DNA from 4 places in the Priestia sp. USM5 genome. Region 1 is predicted to be linked to each of the others. Evidence: riboswitches for the same ligand, from Rfam matches in the RefSeq annotation. Region 1 holds a riboswitch; each other region holds the start of a gene.
The links. A riboswitch is a leader RNA that binds a small molecule or an ion and turns the genes downstream of it on or off. The one in region 1 is predicted to bind cyclic di-AMP.
Positions count from the first base shown of each region.

Region 2: another riboswitch for cyclic di-AMP. It lies ahead of ACWATA_RS04405 (dicarboxylate/amino acid:cation symporter); the one in region 1 lies ahead of ACWATA_RS05100 (potassium channel family protein).
Region 3: another riboswitch for cyclic di-AMP. It lies ahead of kdpF (K(+)-transporting ATPase subunit F); the one in region 1 lies ahead of ACWATA_RS05100 (potassium channel family protein).
Region 4: another riboswitch for cyclic di-AMP. It lies ahead of gltT (glutamate/proton symporter GltT); the one in region 1 lies ahead of ACWATA_RS05100 (potassium channel family protein).

Region 1 is NZ_JBSGKN010000001.1:990,168-994,998, forward strand. Features, by position in the region: gene ACWATA_RS05085 (peptidyl-prolyl cis-trans isomerase) at 1-587, shown strand, start outside; gene ACWATA_RS05090 (Lrp/AsnC family transcriptional regulator) at 876-1,331, opposite strand; gene ACWATA_RS05095 (carboxymuconolactone decarboxylase family protein) at 1,452-1,910, shown strand; cyclic di-AMP (ydaO/yuaA leader) riboswitch at 2,026-2,170, shown strand; gene ACWATA_RS05100 (potassium channel family protein) at 2,295-2,954, shown strand; gene ACWATA_RS05105 (TrkH family potassium uptake protein) at 2,958-4,277, shown strand; gene ACWATA_RS05110 (YjcZ family sporulation protein) at 4,605-4,685, shown strand.
Region 2 is NZ_JBSGKN010000001.1:860,261-865,091, forward strand. Features, by position in the region: gene ACWATA_RS04400 (NAD(P)/FAD-dependent oxidoreductase) at 1-1,198, shown strand, start outside; cyclic di-AMP (ydaO/yuaA leader) riboswitch at 1,801-1,955, shown strand; gene ACWATA_RS04405 (dicarboxylate/amino acid:cation symporter) at 2,136-3,371, shown strand; gene ACWATA_RS04410 (aspartate aminotransferase family protein) at 3,480-4,829, shown strand; gene ACWATA_RS04415 (CoA transferase subunit A) at 4,830-4,831, shown strand, end outside.
Region 3 is NZ_JBSGKN010000001.1:1,653,214-1,658,044, forward strand. Features, by position in the region: gene ACWATA_RS09105 (ArsR/SmtB family transcription factor) at 1-150, shown strand, start outside; gene ACWATA_RS09110 (CHY zinc finger protein) at 170-505, opposite strand; gene murG (undecaprenyldiphospho-muramoylpentapeptide beta-N-acetylglucosaminyltransferase) at 683-1,750, shown strand; cyclic di-AMP (ydaO/yuaA leader) riboswitch at 1,952-2,094, shown strand; gene ACWATA_RS09120 (hypothetical protein) at 2,167-2,304, shown strand; cyclic di-AMP (ydaO/yuaA leader) riboswitch at 2,320-2,460, shown strand; gene kdpF (K(+)-transporting ATPase subunit F) at 2,758-2,838, shown strand; gene kdpA (potassium-transporting ATPase subunit KdpA) at 2,863-4,524, shown strand; gene kdpB (potassium-transporting ATPase subunit KdpB) at 4,546-4,831, shown strand, end outside.
Region 4 is NZ_JBSGKN010000001.1:4,207,826-4,212,656, reverse strand. Features, by position in the region: gene thiC (phosphomethylpyrimidine synthase ThiC) at 1-720, opposite strand, end outside; TPP riboswitch at 835-949, opposite strand; gene ACWATA_RS22125 (hypothetical protein) at 1,031-1,321, opposite strand; gene ACWATA_RS22120 (undecaprenyl-diphosphate phosphatase) at 1,780-2,604, shown strand; cyclic di-AMP (ydaO/yuaA leader) riboswitch at 2,878-3,017, shown strand; gene gltT (glutamate/proton symporter GltT) at 3,124-4,383, shown strand; gene ytvI (sporulation integral membrane protein YtvI) at 4,597-4,831, shown strand, end outside.

The sequences.
Region 1 (4,831 bases):
AAGTCGAGGATATGTGGAAACAAATCAAACGTTCATATGACGAAGATACAAGAAAACAAGGCTATGAAGTCTTGCACATTCGTTCTAGCGATGTAACTAAACAGCTAATAAATCAGTTTAAATTAGAAGAATATTTCCGTAAACAAATTACGTCTGATGAACTAGACGCTTACTATACACGTATTGAGAATGATGTAACGCGCGTATCTTTTTCGCAGCTAACTTTTACAACTTTACATGATGCCGAGACCGTTGCGGCTGAGCTGCAAAAAGGAACATCGCTTCAAGACGTTCAAAAAAAATATGCTGATGTCCAGACCATCAGCAAAATAGAGAATGATGATAATCTAAAGCTTTCGAATCTATCTCCCTCTTTTATAGATGTTTTAAAAAAACAGCACATCGGAGAGTGTAGTAAGCCCATTAAAATGGGTAAAGTCTATTATATTCTTATTTTAAAACAAAAAGATAAAAAAACGGAATCAGAAGTCAAAGAAGAAATGATGAAAGAACTTGTTTTGAATCATATCAACCGGTATATCCAGGATCAACTGCCAAGGTTTCACGTGACTTTCAACCTTAGGTAGTTCCCTTTTATATAGATTGATTGTTTTCAAAAAACAAGCAGGTAAAAGAGCTTTCTATTAATAGAGAGCTCTTTTACATTTTTAAGTAGACAGAAATGTCGGTACCTGATAGAATGAAGTTGTAAAACTTTCATTATTCGGAAAATTTATACCCTCCAGCTTTGGAGGGTTATTTTTTATGCTTTTGGACGAATAAAAGAGGCTAGGACAGAAGTAGTTTAGTGGAAAGAAGATCCGAACGATGAATCGTTCGGATCTTTTTGTTAGTACGGTGAACGTATGTTTCAATCACTTTTCATCTTTTAAATGACTCAATAATGCAGAAGACATCTCCACGTGAGAAAGGGCGATGTGTGAAATCGTTTTGGCATAAGGTGTAATTTCGTTAATAAATTGCTCGAGTACGTGCAGGTGAGGAAGCTGAAGCTTTGTAATGAAGCAAGCCTGTCCGGCGATGCGTTCACAGAATAAAGCATAGGGATACTGAGAAATAAATCTTTTAAAACGCTCGTGCTCTCCGTTTTTCATGGTTACTTCAATAAAACACGAGACGGGCAACTGCAGCTTTTCATAATCAATATCGATTGTATATCTTTTTATAATACCAAAGCTCTCTAGCTGTCTTACTCGCTCTGCCACTGAAGGAGGAGACAGGTTAATTTGTTTTCCTAGCTCTCTTAAGGAAAGACGGCTGTTTTGCTGCAGTGCCTGCAAAATCGATAAATCAATTTCATCAATTTTCAATTGAAAACCTTCTTTCATATTAATGTTTCATTTGATTAGTAACAGCATATAATATGTTTTATTTGTTATCTGAAATCTCCATTTTTCTTACTATAATAATTAAAAAGGAGTGAGTAAAAAATGGCAAGAGTTTTGTTAACAAACGAAGAGGGAACAAATTTTGAAAAAGCACTGAATTTAATTCCAGATGTAAAAAGGTTGTATGATGAGCTATACGACAAGCTTTGGAACAGTGATATAGTAAAAAGAGAGACTAAGGAAAAAATCAGGCTTTATCTAGCAGGTGTTAACGGCTGTGAGACGTGTATGAGCATGTCATATGTAGGCGATAAGACGCTTAATCAAAAAGTGTTAAGAGAAAAAGAGCTGGAAGAAAAAGATCGACTGCTGTTTCGATTTATAGATGTATACCGAGTGCGTCCAAGGGATTTGACGGATGCTGATATGGATCAATTAAAGAAATTTTACAGTGATACGCAGCTATTAGAGCTTTTGGCCGTTATTAATTTGTTTGATCAATTTCACAAACTGATTGTCAGTTTAGATTTATATGATTTTTGCAGTTTGCAGCGCAAGTGATGTCTTCCCTAAAAATATCTTGACAGACAAAATCCACAGGAGTAAGATAGCTTTCGTGAAGTGAAACGTATCATGAATCGAATCGATTATTCTAAAAAATAGATCATAGACATTTGAATAAAAATCGCTTAATCCATTACGGAGCGGAGGACCCATTATTTACGCACATATTGTGCTCCGGGGTGAATCCTTAAAAAGGTAGGGTTACTCTTAAAACCCGAACCCGACAGCTAACTTCGCAAGCGTTTTGAGGGGGAAGAGTGTGAAAAAACACAGGAGCCTTCCTGTGTTTTTTTGCGCTTTTTTTAAGAAAAACATGTAATTTTTTAGAAAAAGTATAAGCTAAGAGAACACACAGCAGTTGAAGAAAGGAATAAATACATTATGAAAAAACAGTTTGCTGTATTGGGATTAGGTCGTTTTGGAGGCAGTTTGGTTGAAGAGTTTGCTAATTTGGATGTGGATGTGCTCGCTATTGACCGCAATCAGGAGGTAGTAAAGAAATATAGCAACTCAGCTACATATGTCGTGCAAGCGAACGCAATTGATGAAGCTAGCTTAAAAGGGCTAGGCATTCGTAACGTTGATCATGCTCTTATTTCGTTTGGAGACGATATTGAAGCAAGCGTGCTTGCAACGATGCTTTTAAAAGATATGGGCGTTAAGCAAGTATGGGTAAAAGCGGTGAATATGTATCATCAAAAAGTGCTGGAGAAAATAGGAGCGGACAAAGTCATTCATCCTGAGCGCGATATTGCGAAGCGGATTGCTCATCACGTGGTGTCAGAAAAGATCATTGATTACATTGAACTGTCAAAGGATTATAGTATTGTCGAAATTGTCGCTTCTAAAAAGCTTCATAATAAAACGCTGTTTGATTTGAACATTCGTGCCAAGTACGGCTGCAATATTATCGGCTTTCAGCGAAAAGACGGGGAAATGGTGATTTCGCCTACCGCGCATGAAATAATTGAACAAGGAGATATGCTGATTGTTATCGGACATAATCGCGATTTAAACCGTTTTGAAGAAGAAGGAGTTTAACTTATGAAAAAAAAAATTGTTAGGCTTACGCCGCCGCAGCTGCTTGTCTCCATTTTTGGCGGAGGAATTATTATTGGTGCTCTTTTATTAATGATGCCTTTTTCTACTACTGAGCCAATCCGGTGGGTAGACGCCCTTTTTACATCTACTTCCGCTATGACAGTGACCGGCTTAGCCGTCGTAGATACAGGTACGCGTTTTACCGTCATCGGTCAAACGATTATTATGCTGTTAATTCAAATAGGCGGTCTTGGCATTATGTCATTTGCCGTGCTAATTTTTATGATGCTAGGTAAAAAAATTGGATTTAAAGAGCGTATGCTCGTTCAGCAGGCATTAAATCAAACGAGCGTCGGCGGAGTTGTCCTGCTAGTTAAAAGGCTGTTTATCTTTTCATTTTTAATTGAGTTTGTTGCACTTATCTTTTTAGCGATACGCTGGGTTCCGGAATTCGGATGGTCTAAGGGGCTATTCTTTAGCTTGTTTCATTCAATTTCAGCTTTTAATAACGCAGGGTTCGGACTATTATCTGACAGCTTAGTTCAGTATGTAGGAGATCCCGTTATTAACATAACGATTTCCTTTTTGTTTATTATTGGTGGGTTAGGATTTACCGTTCTTGCTGATATGTGGGTAAAAAAATCGTATAAAAAACTAACGCTGCATTCAAAAATTATGATTATCAGCACGTTTGCCATTAACGTGATTGCCATGCTTTTTATTTTTTTCTTAGAGTACGGCAATTCACATACACTTGGAAGTTTGTCATTAGGAGACAAAGTGTGGGCGTCTTATTTTCAAGCGGTAACAACACGCACAGCAGGTTTTAATAGTATCGATATAGGAAGTCTACATGATTCCACCATATTTTTAATGGTTATGTTAATGTTCATAGGTGCAGGGAGTGCGTCAACAGGAGGAGGTATTAAACTAACAACGTTTGTGGTGATTGTCTTTTCTGTATGGGCATTTTTACGAAGCAGGGAAGATATTGTGCTGTTAAAGAGACGGCTTCTTCCTCTTCATGTGTTTAAGGCACTAGCCATTACGATGATTTCGATTATGTTTGTGTTTGGGGCCATTTTTCTATTAAATATCTCAGAAAACCTGCCGTTTATAAAAATTATGTTTGAAGTGGTTTCTGCGTTTGGAACAGTGGGGTTATCGATGGGAGCAACTCCTGAGCTTTCATACTTTGGACGCGTGATTATTATCTTTATCATGTTTTTAGGAAAAGTGGGGCCATTAACCCTTGCGTTTTCATTATCTAAGCAAAAGCGTGAAGCCGTTCGCTATCCAAACGAAGATATAATGCTAGGATAGAAAAATCGCCTTCGATGAGGCGATTTTTTTATATTATTTATACGTTCAAGACATATAAGAGGTTACGCACAAAACAGTTGCGATGAATAAAAAGAAGGCAAAAACAAGAACAATGGGCAATTTGGAATGTCGGCGCATTAAAGCCCCTCCTTTTTTATAGTAAAAAAATCTCTTACTATATATAACGAAAGAAACAAAAATATGATTCACTTTTTTTGGCGAAATTTGAAGGTTTTTCTCATTGGAAAAATCCGCACCCCTGTCCTAAACATTTTGCCAAGCTGTTGCATACACTAAAAGCAGATAACAGGAAGTGAGGGATGGTACGTGGGAAAACAAAATTTTGCGTTAATCGTTGTGTTATTTGTTTTACTTGTTATTGTAGGTGCGTCTGGCTTTCGCTTTTAAACGTTAACTTTATTTGCGCATAGTCCCCTTCAAAAAAGGCATACTAGGCGGAAGTAAAAACCAAAAATTTCTTCAATATTGCCGAACAATGAGTTCCTCTACTCATTCATCTAATCGGTATGTAGCCATGCGAAAGCATGGTTTTT
Region 2 (4,831 bases), 130 kb from region 1:
CACCAGTGAATTTGGAGGCTGGATGACGGATTATCTGTCTGAATCACAGGTGGTAGATTTAATTAAATACGTGGATGAAATTAATTTAAAACACGGAGCAACCGATACGATTACGGATCCGTTAACTGATAAAGTTCGTGAAATTGAAAAACGCGGATACGCAGCAGGATTAAAGCTATTGCGTGCCCAAGTGCGTCATTTAGGAACAGAGCAAAATTTAGAAATTTTAAAAAGCATTTATGAATACTTAAAAGAAAAAATTGATATGCAGTATAAAACGGAAGTAGCCGATTTAATAACAGAAAAAGAAGATGGTCAGCATATCGTGCGCGGTATTGAATTGAAGAATGGTGACAGAATTACGGCTGATAAAGTCGTGGTTTCACCAGGTCGAGACGGCTCGAAGTGGATGAGCGACTTATTAAAAAAACGCCGTTTGAAAATGATTAACAATCAAGTAGACATCGGTGTTCGAGTAGAAACATCTAACGTTGTTATGGAAGAAATCAACAAGCACTTGTACGAAGGGAAATTTATTTATAATACGTCTGTAGGTACAAGAGTCAGAACGTTCTGCAGCAATCCTTCAGGGCATGTGGTAGTAGAGAATCATTCAGGGATTATGTTAGCAAATGGACACGCATACAAAGATCCGAAGCTTGGAAGTCAAAATACGAACTTTGCGCTGCTTGTTTCTCATAAATTTTCGGATCCATTTGATCAGCCGAACGAATATGCGCACGAAGTATCAAGATTAGCTAATATGCTGTCAAACGGAGGCTTAGTTGTTCAAAAGTATGGAGATATTTTAAAGGGGCGCCGTTCAACAGCGAATCGAATTAAAGAAGGCTTTTTAGAACCAACGTTAAAAGAAGCTGTCCCTGGTGATTTGGGTTTAGTGCTTCCATACAATACAATGAAAAGCTTAATTGAAATGACAGAAGCACTGGATCATGTAACGCCTGGGTTAGCATCTGAACATACGCTGTTTTACGGTGTGGAAGCGAAATTTTACTCCGCCCGTCCGAAGTTAAACGATAAGTTTGAAACTGAAATTTCCGGTTTATACGTGGGAGGAGACGGAGCTGGTATTACGCGAGGACTCGCGCAGGCAAGTGCGTGTGGTGTGTGGGTAGCGCGTGACATTGTTGAAAAATTAAAGAATCGTAAAGCAAGTTCTGAACCTGTTACTGTATAAAAAAAGAGGCCGTCACGGCCTCTTTTTTTTATGGGTTAAATAACGAGAGGGAATAAGTAAAAAGTAAAGAACTTGTACCGCTCCAACTCCGATAGTTTTATATGATAATTACCCGCTCCTTTTTTAAAAGATAGTAGGAAATCTATACTTCTATCTTGAGCAGAATTAAGTAGAATAAGGGGAATTGATAATGTCGATTTCTTCGCATCAATAAAGTCAGTGAAATTTTAGGGAGTGTATATCAAGCAGTACAAGGATAAAATCAACAGTTGGAAAGAGTTATTTTTTTGATAAGTAAAATATTTATGGAAGCAGTAAAGTACATGGATATTAGAATAATTATACATATTTATGAATGATATTAATGAGAAGAAAGTTCACTTTATAAACTATTTTTTGAATTAATTTTTTATCCATTAGATTGTAAGTCTTGTTAAATAGGTGTTTTTGGTTCATTGAAATATGGTGTAAATATTTTAAAATATAACAATTCTCAACTTTTTACGATAAAATCATGCATTGTTTTTGAATAAAAACTTGACAGGAATACATAAAATGAATTTTAATTAAAGTAACAATTATTATCATGCAAAAATATTAAAGAAAATTATTTGCTTAAACTCTTTTGTTTTATAAGAGAACGGAGGACCCATATTTGTGCGTAATGTACTTGGGGTGAATCTTGAATGAATCAAGTAGGGTAACTCACGTACCCGAATCCGACAGCTAACTCCGTAAGCATTCAGTGAGGGAATAACAGGTCTATGAAACCATGATATTCTCATGGTTTTTTGTATAGCTAAAAATATTCCTAAACTATTAATCTGAAAATTTTTAATATATTGTATATTTTGAGTGTTATCACCCTCAATGCATGGTAAAATAAGTATAGTAGTTAGAATCATTCTAATATAATTTATTTATGGGAGGTAAATCTATGAAGCTATCGACAAAGATCATTATCGCGCTAATTGCTGGTGCTGTTGTAGGAGTGTTGATTAATGCTTTTGCTCCAAGTGCTTTTGCTCCGCTGGACAAGTACTTGTTTACGCCGCTTGGGCAAATTTTCTTAAGCTTAATTAAAATGCTTGTTGTACCAATTGTGTTTTTCTCTATCACGTTAGGCGTAGCAGGTTTAGGAGATCCTAAAAAACTGGGAAGAATCGGGGCAAAAACAGTTTCGTACTTCCTAGTGACAACAACCGTTGCTATTGTAATTGGTTTATTATTAGCGTTTGTTATTAAACCAGGAACATTTGGATCTTTTGATACACAAAACGCTTCTTTTAAAGCTGAAAAAGCACCACCGGTTGGAGAGACATTCTTAAATATGATTCCAGTCAATCCAATCCAAGCGATGGCTGAAGGGAATATGCTTCAACTTATCGTTTTCTCTATCTTTATCGGTTTTGGTATTACGATGCTTGGAAGTAAAACCAAAGGGCTTTATAATTTACTCGAGCAAGGCAATGAATTGATGATGTACCTTGTAAATCTAGTGATGAAGTTTGCTCCTTACGGAACATTTGGGCTTCTTGCAACAGCGGTTGGAAGTCAAGGCTGGCAGGCAATTAAAGCGATGGGGCTTTACATGATTGTAGTCGTGCTCGCACTGTTCATCCATTCGATTGTAACATATGGGGGGTCAGTCGCTCTTATGGCCAGACGTAACCCTATTGAATTTTTTAAAGGTTTTGCTCCTGCGATGACAGTTGGATTCAGTACATCAAGCAGTAGTGCAACGCTTCCGATTTCAATGAATGTGGCTCAAAAAAATCTTCGTGTCCCGGAGTCCATCAGCAGTTTTGTTCAGCCGTTAGGTGCTACCATTAACATGGATGGAACAGCAATTATGCAAGGTGTCGCGACTATTTTTATTGCGCAAGTATACGGCGTTGACCTGTCGCTGGGTGCTCTTGTGACGGTTGTATTAACAGCGGTGCTTGCTAGTATTGGTACAGCAGGCGTGCCGGGAGTTGGTCTCATTATGCTAGCGATGGTATTGAGTTCGGTTGGCCTGCCTGTAGCAGGTATCGGATTGATTATCGGGATTGATCGCTTGCTTGATATGCTTCGTACATCTGTAAATATTACGGGAGACGCTGCGTGTGCCGTTATTGTGGCTGAGTCAGAAGCAAAGCGTATCGATAAATCTGTAACGCAATCGGCTTAATAAATGTAAAAGCTCTAGCTATATGCTAGGGCTTTTTTTATTGGCAAGAAACTCTTCTTTTCAGCATACAGTTTAATAAGAGTATGTGTTTGAAAGGAGAGTGCGGAAATGAATAAGACCCATGTGATAAAGCCGCTGCTCGACGACGACTACCCAGTTATTTCATATGGAAAAGGAATTTATTTGTACGACCAAGATGGAAAAAAGTACATAGATGCTTCGTCAGGGGCAGTTACAGCAAGTATCGGACACGGCGTAAAAGAAATTATTGATGCGATGACGGATCAGGCACAGAAAGTTGCGTTTGTATATCGGTCGCAGTTTACAAGCGATCCGACGGAAGCCTTAGCTAAGAAACTATGTGAATTAAGCAGCAATCATTTCCAGTGGAGCTTTTTTGTTAACAGCGGGACAGAAGCGACTGAAACGGCTATGAAAACAGCCATTCAGCATTTTCAAGAGCAAGGAAAGCCAACCAAAACAAAGGTTTTGTCACGCTGGATGAGCTATCACGGTATTACAATAGGAGCGCTGTCTATGTCAGGGCACGTTGGAAGACGAAAACGTTTCTCGTCTTTGCTTGAAGATTATCCTTCGGTTTCACCTCCTTATTGCTATCGATGTCCGTTTCATCAAACCTATCCATCCTGTAATCTTGCTTGTGCACACGAATTGGAAACAGTTATCAAACGAACCGGCCCTGAACATATTGCTGCTTTTATTACAGAGCCCATTGTAGGAGCTGCCGGAGCAGCTCTTACACCTCCACCCGGTTATTATGAAGTGATAAGAGAAATTTGTGATAAATATGATGTGTTATGGATAGCCGATGAAGTCATGACTGGAGTTGGGCGTACAGGCGTGATGTTTGCATATGAGCACTGGGGAGCTAAACCAGACATCATGACGCTTGGAAAAGGAGTGGGAGCAGGATATACACCGATAGCCGTTACGTTAGCTAGCAGCAAAACGATTGAACCTATCATGAACGGATCCAAATTAATTATGAGCGGCCATACGCTAAGCGCTAATCCGCTGTCAGCGGCTGTAGGGCTAGCTGTCTTAGCCTATATTGAAAAGAACGATCTTGTTCAACAAGTAGCGCTGAAAGGAGCCTATTTAGTAAAAAAATTGAAGGAGCTTCAACTTCTTTACCCTATCATTGGTGATATTCGTGGCAAAGGCTTACTAGTTGGTCTTGAGCTTGTACAAAATCCACAAACGAAGGAGCCTTTTTCATCCTCCGAAAATATGACGGCGCGCGTAATAAGTAAAGCCCATAAAAATGGTCTTCTCCTTTATCCTTCACAAGCAGGAACAGATGGAGTAGAAGGAGACGGTATTATTATTGCGCCGCCATTTACGATTACTCATCGCCAACTTGATGAAGCGGTCGTGTTGCTTTCGAAAACATTGTATGAAGTACAAAATGAAAAACAGGGAAATGAGGTGAAATAAGT
Region 3 (4,831 bases), 660 kb from region 1:
CATCATATTAAAGTACTTCGCGAAGCTGGAATTATCAAACTACGTATAGAAGGTACGCAGCACTATTATTCCTTGCGTTTAGAAGAACTTGAGGAACTGTTCCCAGGTCTGCTTCCTTCCATTATCAATATAGATGAGCAATTATTTTAAAAGCTGAACGATGTTTTGTTCAGCTTTTTTGTTCAAAATAAATGTGTCCATGCAGGCTGCATCCGGGATTAAAAGAAGAACGACAGTGAGGGCAAGTCGAGTTACAGGTTAAATATTCATTAATTGAGAGCTCATGTTTACATACTCCGCAAAGAATAGCTTTTTCATTAAACATAGATGTTGGCCATCTTTTAATGTCGTGATCCGCATGTGCGTTATGACATTGATAGCATGGATAATATGTATAACAGCAATAAAATTTTATTGCGATAATATCTTTATCCGTATGATAGTGCGTACAGCGCGTTTCGGAATCCACTGTGTCACCTTTTACTGCAGGTACAGATTTGTTCATTATCATCACTCCTTATGAAAAGTATAGCATGCTTTTATACGCCTTATCATACATATGTAAAAAGAAAAATGCTATAATAAAACCATCGTTTTACATGTCAGATCGCATGATAAAAAGATTAGATAAAAATTGATGTCAAAACAGATCGATTAAGTGATGCAAAGAGAGGAAGAAAAAATGAGTAAGCAAGTTATCGTTTTTACCGGAGGCGGAACAGCGGGGCACGTAACGCCAAACATTGCCATCATGAAAGAATTAGACAGTGAAAAATGGGATATCCATTATGTCGGTTCTCACAATGGTATTGAGAAAGAATTAATTACAAAATTAAACGTTCCATATCATGCGATTTCAAGCGGGAAGCTGCGTCGATACGTAGATATGGAAAATGTAAAAGATGTATTTCGAGTAGCAAAAGGGGTTGGCGATGCACGTCGCGTGCTGAAAAAACTAAAGCCTTCTCTTGTTTTTTCAAAAGGCGGTTTCGTCACAGTTCCTGTGGTAATGGCTGCTAAATCTTTAAACATTCCCGTGTTCATTCATGAAAGTGATTTAACACCGGGACTGGCAAATAAAATTGCGCAGAAATTTGCCACTAAAATTTTTACTTCTTTTGATGAAGCCGCAAACTACTTTCCAAAAGAAAAAGTGCAGGTTGTTGGTTCACCTATTCGAAAAGAGCTATTTAGCGGAAGCGCAGCGAACGGGGAAAGCTGGCTACGCTTTTATGATAAGCGCCCCATTTTAACGATTATGGGCGGAAGTTTAGGAGCACGCCGTATTAATGAAATCGTTCGAGAGTCTTTGCCTGAACTGCAAAAGAAATTCCAAATTGTACACCTTTGCGGAAAAGGCAATATTGATACAAGCCTTGAAAAAGAGTCAGGCTACCGTCAGTTAGAATACGTAAACGAACAGCTTCCTGATGTTCTAGCGGCAACTGATTATGTGATTACACGCGGTGGATCCAATGCCATTTTTGAGTTTTTAGCTCTTCATAAACCGATGATGATTATTCCTTTATCAAAAGCACAGAGTCGCGGAGATCAAATTTTAAATGCACAATCTTTTAAGAAAAAAGGCTACTGTATGGTTGTAGAAGAAGAACAGTTAACAAAAGAACTGTTTTTGCGTGAAGTAAATGAGCTTCAGCAGCAAGCAAGTACGATGAAGCGTACAATGCGTGAAGCAACAAAAACGGATGCCATTTCAATTCTTGTAAATGAAATTGAGAAAATGAGCTAAAAAAGAGACTGAAACAGACGTATGTTAGCCGAAGTGAAAAACGAACCATTGATCAAGGTATTTGATTAGTGGTTCGTTTTTTTTTAAAATCTATTATTTTAAAATAATGAATAAACATAGAAAAATAAAGCTTTTAAAATTTCAAAAAATGTTGTTGACAGTAAATTTTAACAGGAGTAAGATTACTCTCATGAAACGTTCCACTGTGAAACGCTGAGTCTTTTCTGAAAGAGAAGGAAAGAGCGGAGGACCCAATTATCAGGGGTGAATCTCTTAATTGAGTAGGGTTACTTTCTTGACCCGAACCCGTCAGCTAACTTCGTAAGCGTTAAGAGAGAGGATGGTGTAATCGTGGTCGTTTTCTATAACAGCGGATAGTACGCTCCTTTCAAAATATAGGTGAAAGGAGCGTCAGGATGCATTTATCTAAGCAAATGATTCAAATGATTGAATATCGGGCCATGTGCGATCAGCAATCTTTTGATCTAGCAAACCGCTATTTGTCTACGTTAGCTAATCAAAGTTTTAAACGCAGCAGTAAAAACTATTATTAAGTCTAAAAATTAAATAACAAATATACGCTTAATCAATTATGAGCGGGGGACCCAATATTTTGTACGTATGTACTAGGGGTGAATCTCTTAACTGAGTAGGGTTACTTCCATAACCCGAATCCGACAGCTAACTCCGTAAGCGTTTTGGGAGTAAAAAATTCGTGTCAATCACGGCTTATTTGTCGTGCATTAAACCGCGGAAGAGAACTCTCTTCTGCGGTTTTTTAGTGGAAAAAAATAGCATCACGTCTCACCTTTAGCTTTCTTGGACGTGATGGTTTATGTAAAGCAATAGTTACTAAGCTTAGAAGCTATCATTTTTGTTAGGAAAAAGTCAGGAGGGAGCAACGTGGATATAATCATGCTTGGAACACTTGCCATATTAACAGCTGCTATGTACGGAATTATTTGCTGGTCGTCTCATGTAGTAGATGAAAGAGAGGAGAAGTGAACGTGTCGTTCATTTTGTTAGGTATTTCAGTTCTCGTTTTAATTTATTTAGTGTATGTACTGTTAAATCCAGAACAATTTTAATAAGCGGAGGAATAAAAAGTGGGGATTTTTCTACTATCAGTTGCGCTGCTGCTTGTTTTTGTAGCGCTTATTGCAAAGCCCGTAGGTATTTATATAGCGAATGTGTTTTCAAACGATAAAAACACTAGCTTGATAGGAAAGATAGAAACGGTGATGTTTAAAGCAGCAGGAATTAAAGGGCTTAATCAGACGTGGAAGCAATATGCATTTGCTCTTGTTTTGGCGAATACGTTTATGATTTTTGTGGTGTACCTTATCTTCCGGTTTCAGGGGGTACTGCCGCTTAACCCAAGCCACATCAAAGGAATGGATCCGGCACTCGCTTTTAACACGGCCATTAGTTTTATGACAAATACGAACTTGCAGCACTACAGCGGCGAATCAGGTTTGTCCTATTTCTCGCAGATGGCAGCCGTTGTATTTATGATGTTTGCAGCACCAGCAACGGCACTTGCAGTAGCAATCGCTTTTATTCGCGGGCTAGCAGGGAAGGAAATGGGAAACTTTTTTGTTGACTTTGTAAAATCAATTACGCGTATTTTACTTCCTATCGCTTTTATAACAGGCATTTTATTTATGTTTTTAGGTGTCCCTCAAACGTTAAGCGGAACGGTGACTGCCCATACAATAGAAGGGGCAACACAGCAAATAGCAAGGGGACCAGTTGCTTCTTTTCTTTCAATCAAAGAGCTAGGCAACAACGGAGGGGGATTTTTTGGTGTCAATTCAGCTCATCCATTTGAAAATCCTAATGCGTGGAGCAATGTATTACAAATCGTCCTTATGCTGTTATTGCCAACAGCCCTTCCTTTTACGTACGGAAAAATGATTGGACAGCGTAAACAAGGCCGCATCTTGTTTGTAGCGATGAGTATGCTGTTTATCGTTATTTTAAGCACAGCGTTTGTAACAGAGTGGGGAGGCAATCCAAGACTTGGTGCTTTTCATCTAAATGAAGCGAGCGGTTATATGGAAGGGAAAGAAGTCCGTTTTGGTGTCGGCATGTCGACGCTTTACGCCATCGTGACGACAGCAAGTGAAACAGGTGCAGTCAACACCATGCACGATACCCTGACGCCTCTTACCGGGTTATTAACGCTTGGAAATATGATGTTAAATACCGTATTTGGCGGTGTCGGAGCAGGATTTATGAATGTTATGATGTACGTCATCATTGCCGTATTTTTATCAGGTTTAATGGTTGGAAGAACACCAGAATACGTAGGTAAAAAAATTGAAGGAAAAGAAATGAAGCTAATCGCCGTGACGCTTATTCTGCAGCCGCTGCTAATTTTAGGAGGAACAGCCGTAGCACTTACCACTCATTTAGGAATGGAAGGTATATCAAACCCTGGCTTTCACGGCTTAAGTCAGGCACTGTACGAATTTACGTCGTCAGCAGCAAACAATGGGTCCGGTTTTGAAGGACTCGGTGACGCAACGCCGTTTTGGAACATTTCTACGGGAATTGTTATGTATATTGGACGCTACTTCGGACTAATTACAATGCTGGCGGTATCGAGCTCACTAGCATCTAAGCAGCTTGTTCCCGAAACACCTGGAACATTTAAAACGGATACGTCTTTATTTAGCGGCATTTTAATTGGAACTACCGTTATTGTAGGAGCACTTACGTTTTTCCCAGTGCTTGTGCTTGGGCCGGTTGCTGAGTATTTAACACTGTAATCAAGAAAGCGGAGGATCATAATGAATAAACGGAATTTTGCAAATAATATTGAATTGGATCGCAACAGTCATATTCAAGGTTCTGTAGATAAACAAGCTTCATCGATTTTTATTCAATCAGTAAAGCAGGCGTTTATCAAGCTCAGCCCAAGAACGATGATAAAAAACCCTATCATGTTCGTAGTAGAAATCGGGTTTATAATTACGCTTTTTTTAGCCGTTGTTCCGGACCTTTTCGGAGAAAGTACAGTAAGCACAGGATTTAATGTTGCCGTATCTCTCGTGTTATTTTTCACCATTGTTTTTG
Region 4 (4,831 bases), 3.2 Mb from region 1:
AATCCATTCGCGTGTTGTGTGAATATCCTTTCCAGTTGATAGATCCATAATTGTATCGGCTCCCCAACGCGTTGCCCATGTCATTTTTTCTACTTCATCTTCAATAGCTGAACGAATAGCTGAATTTCCGATATTAGCATTAATTTTCACATGGAATTTGCGGCCGATAATCATCGGTTCGCTCTCAGGGTGATTGATATTATTAGGGATAATTGCACGTCCTCTTGCTACTTCTTCACGCACAACTTCAGGATTCATCTGTTCACGAATAGCGATAAATTCCATTTCGGGCGTGATGATTCCTTTTTTCGCATAGTGCATTTGCGTTACATTTTGATTTTTTTTCGCGCGCAAAGGTAAACGTTTAGTGATAAAGCGCTCGTACTGATCTCTTGGATCACCGTCATAATAACCGTTATCCTGTGGCTGAACCGTACGGCCTTGATATGTTTCTACATCGTTTCGTTCTGCAATCCACTTTTCGCGCAGAGCCGGTAATCCTTTTTGTAAATTAATTTCATAAGAGGGATCTGTATAAACACCGCTCGTGTCGTATACACGTACGGGACTATTTTCTTCTTCACCAAAAGACCCTGTAGTAGGAGACTGATGAATTTCACGCATAGGTACTTTAAGGTCTTGTCTGGATCCTTGGACATATACTTTGTGACTGTTTGGAAAAGGCTTTTTCATAGAAACTGATACATTTTGTTTTGACATTACATATTCCTCCGGTTTCGCATAAAGTGTAGCTATACCGAACCATAAAAAAAATCGGGTTCTGTGATAGACAGAACCCGATGGAATAGGCAAAAAAAGAATAAAACTATACTATTCTTTTCAAGACTACTTCCCTCCGCTGGTATAACCCAAATCAGGTTCAAAGGGTTAAAGAGTTTTATTGCACTCTTCTCTCAGTCTGAGCTATCAGACACCCCTAGTAGAAATAACATTCAAATTATTCAATTTACGGCTTAAGTTTACCATCATTCGGTAAAAAATCAACCCTTAAATAAAAAAAGCTAGACAATTAGCGTTGTCTAGCAGCATCGATTGCAATCACAATAGCTGTAATAATATGCATGATAAATCCCAAAAATGGAATCCAAGCAACCAGTGAGGTAACAAGTCCTAGTATGTTTCCATAAGCAGATAACCCTCGTCTATTAGCTAAAATGAGTGTGATAGCATGAAGAATAAATCCAATAAAAAGAGGAGTATAGCTAAAGCCCATAACAATCCCCGCGCCAATTAAAGGAATTCCCAGCAAGGCTTCATACCCAGCAGTGACCCATTTCATTGTACGTACATTTCCATTCATAGTAAAAAGCCTCCTAAAAAAGATACTACTATATACGAGAAAAGAGAGAAAAAAGTTTCAAATTACTTAGGGGATATGTCGTATAAGTCAGCCCTATTGGAATAAAATGATAGATGACAGTAAAGGGGGATGGAAAAAACATAATAATTTAGTCATTTTTTCACACTAAAGAAAAATAGTCTAGATGATTCATTTTTAGCTAAGGGACCAGAATTTATACTGAACATAGTGACTGCTTTTTAAAATAAATAAAAGCTGATATCGTGTTTTTTGGTTGTAGCATGTAAGCTTTTTATTACAAATTATTAAAGATTCTTATCTTTTTGCAAATACACATTGTATTTCATAGTTTTAACAATTATGATAAAAAAGCAAGTGTCAAAATAGGAAAATAGTTGAGCATGTAAAACGAAGCGATAAGCTTATTAATTTGAAAGAAAGGCAAGGTACATAGCTTTATGTGGGAAATTATTGTAGCAATCATTTTAGGGATTGTAGAAGGTTTAACAGAGTTTGCTCCCGTTTCGTCAACTGGGCATATGATTATTGTGGATGACCTGTGGTTAAATTCAAAAGAATTATTTTCATCTCCAGTAGCTAATACATTTAAGATTGTTATTCAGCTAGGCTCGATCTTAGCAGTAGTTGTTATTTTTAAAGATCGTTTTATTAATTTATTAGGATTGGGAAAAAAACCAGCTGCTGCAATTGGACCGACAAATCGCTTAAATTTAATGCAAGTAATTGTTGGTTTGTTACCCGCAGGAGTGTTAGGACTTTTGTTTGATGATTACATTGATGAACATTTGTTTTCTTTAAATACGGTGCTAATTGGCTTAGTGGTCGGAGCTGTATTAATGATTCTAGCAGATTTGTTTGGACCTAAACGTCCGCGTGTAGAGACGGTGGACCAAATGTCTTATGGACAAGCACTAGGTATAGGACTGTTTCAATGTATTGCTCTTTGGCCAGGTTTTTCTCGTTCAGGCTCAACGATTTCAGGAGGGGTTCTTCTTGGAATGAGCCATAAGGCAGCCGCAGATTTTACATTTATTATGGCAGTGCCAATTATGGCAGGAGCAAGTGGACTTTCATTGGTTAAAAACTGGCAGTATTTCACATCAGATGCACTACCGTTTTTTATTGCTGGTTTTATCAGCGCCTTTATTTTTGCGCTTATATCGATTCGCTTTTTCTTAAAATTAATCAACCGCATTAAATTAGTTCCGTTTGCCATTTATCGAATTGTCTTAGCGGCTATTCTATATTTTGTATTTTTATAAAATAAATAAGCGTATTTTATAGCCATTTAAACTTCTGATAAAGACTTAAAAAGCAAGAAAAAGCTATTGCAACATTGCAATAGCTTTTTTGCATAAATATATATTATTGTCTTTTGAAAGCGTTTTATAAACATGGGTATTGACAAAACGTGTCGAAAAATAGTAAATTAATATTTGTGCAGTATAAAGTTAAGTAAAAGTAAGACTTCTGTTTAGTTTTATTGACTGTAAAAAACGTATGACAACGTATAGATCGTTTTAATTTTATAAAAATTGAATAATAAGCTTAATCGTATAGAGCGGGGGAATCATTATCGGCAGTAAAGCTGCCTTGGGGTGAATCCTTACAAAAGGTAGGAAACTCTCAATTCCGAATCCGACAGTTAACCTCGTTTGCTTTATTGAGAGAAAGAGCCCAAAATAGCGTAAGTAAAAGGCTGTTCTTTCTTAAGAATAGTCTTTTTTTGTTTTTTCAGAAAAGTATATACAAATGTCATACATCTTTGGGGAGGTACATCTATGAAAAAAATTCGTTTTGGTTTGGCTACGCAGATTTTTACCGGTTTAATCCTCGGTGTTCTTGTAGGAGTAATTTGGTTTAACGATCCGCGTGTAGTAACATACCTGCAGCCGCTGGGAGACTTGTTCTTAAGATTGATTAAGATGATTGTTATTCCAATTGTTATCTCAAGTTTAGTCGTTGGAGTTGCAGGAGCAGGTAGCGGTAAACAGGTCGGAAAGCTTGGCGTTAAAACCATTCTCTATTTTGAAATTATTACAACTTTCGCAATTGTAATCGGTGTATTGATTGCTAATATTTTTCACCCTGGACAAGGTGTAGACATTCATTCAGCACAGAAGAGTGATATTTCACAATACGTTGAAACATCCGAACAGCAAGAAGGAAAGTCAGTGGCTGAAACGTTCTTACACATTGTTCCGACAAACTTTTTCCAGTCAATTGTTGAAGGGGACATGCTAGCAATTATCTTCTTTACAGTATTGTTCGCACTTGGAGTAGCGGCAATTGGAGAAAGAGGAAAGCCTGTTGTTCAATTCTTTGACGGCGTTTCTCACGCAATGTTTCACGTGGTAAACCTAGTAATGAAAGTGGCTCCGATTGGAGTATTTGCTTTAATTGGTGTAACAGTTTCGAAATTCGGTTTAGAGTCACTCCTTTCATTAGGAAAGCTTGTTATCTTAGTTTACTTAGCGTTAATTTTCTTCCTACTTGTTGTATTAGGAGGAATTGCGAAATGGGCAGGAATTAACATTTTCCACTTATTCCGCTATATGAAAGATGAACTGTTGTTAGCATACAGTACATCTAGTTCTGAGACAGTTCTTCCGCGAATTATGGAAAAACTTGAAAAGATGGGCTGTCCAAAAGCTATCGTATCGTTCGTTGTACCAATTGGTTATACATTTAACCTAGATGGTTCTGTTCTCTATCAAGCGATTGCAGCGTTATTCTTAGCGCAGGTGTATGGTATTGATTTAACGATCGTTCAACAGCTGACGCTCATTCTGGTATTGATGGTTACATCTAAAGGAATGGCTGCGGTGCCAGGAACATCATTTGTTGTATTACTGGCTACTCTTGGAACAATCGGCGTTCCGGCAGAAGGATTAGCCTTCATTGCGGGAGTAGACAGAATCATGGATATGGCACGTACGGTTGTTAACTTAGTAGGAAACACACTAGCAGCAATTGTGATGTCTAAATCTGAAGGCAAATTTGACCCTAAAAAAGGTACAGAGGTCATGAGAGCCGGCTAATTTATAAATTAAAAAGCTACTTATTCTATTCAAAAAATTAGAATAAGTAGCTTTTTTCATAATAATTCCTTTATTATTATGGAAATTGACCCTATAATATGTAACATCAGGTATAAATATATCCAAATTTTATTCTTACATAAAAGCAGTCACTGGTTCCTTTCTTTATCAATAAATATAGAGATAGCTTAGCTAGTTGGGGGATAGTAGAGTATGTGGAAAAAGCGAATATGGGTCATCGCCTCGATAGTAATCGTATGTTTGTTAATCCCTTACAGTTTACCGATTGTGTTTGCTTTATTAACAGCATTAGCGCTTGAGGGTATTGTTCAAAAATTGCATCAATCTTTTAAAATGAAGAGAGTCTACGCAGTGCTTATGACCTTCATTTTATATGTTGTTTCGCTCATACTTATTGGATTTTTTATTGTTCGGACAATCGTTACGC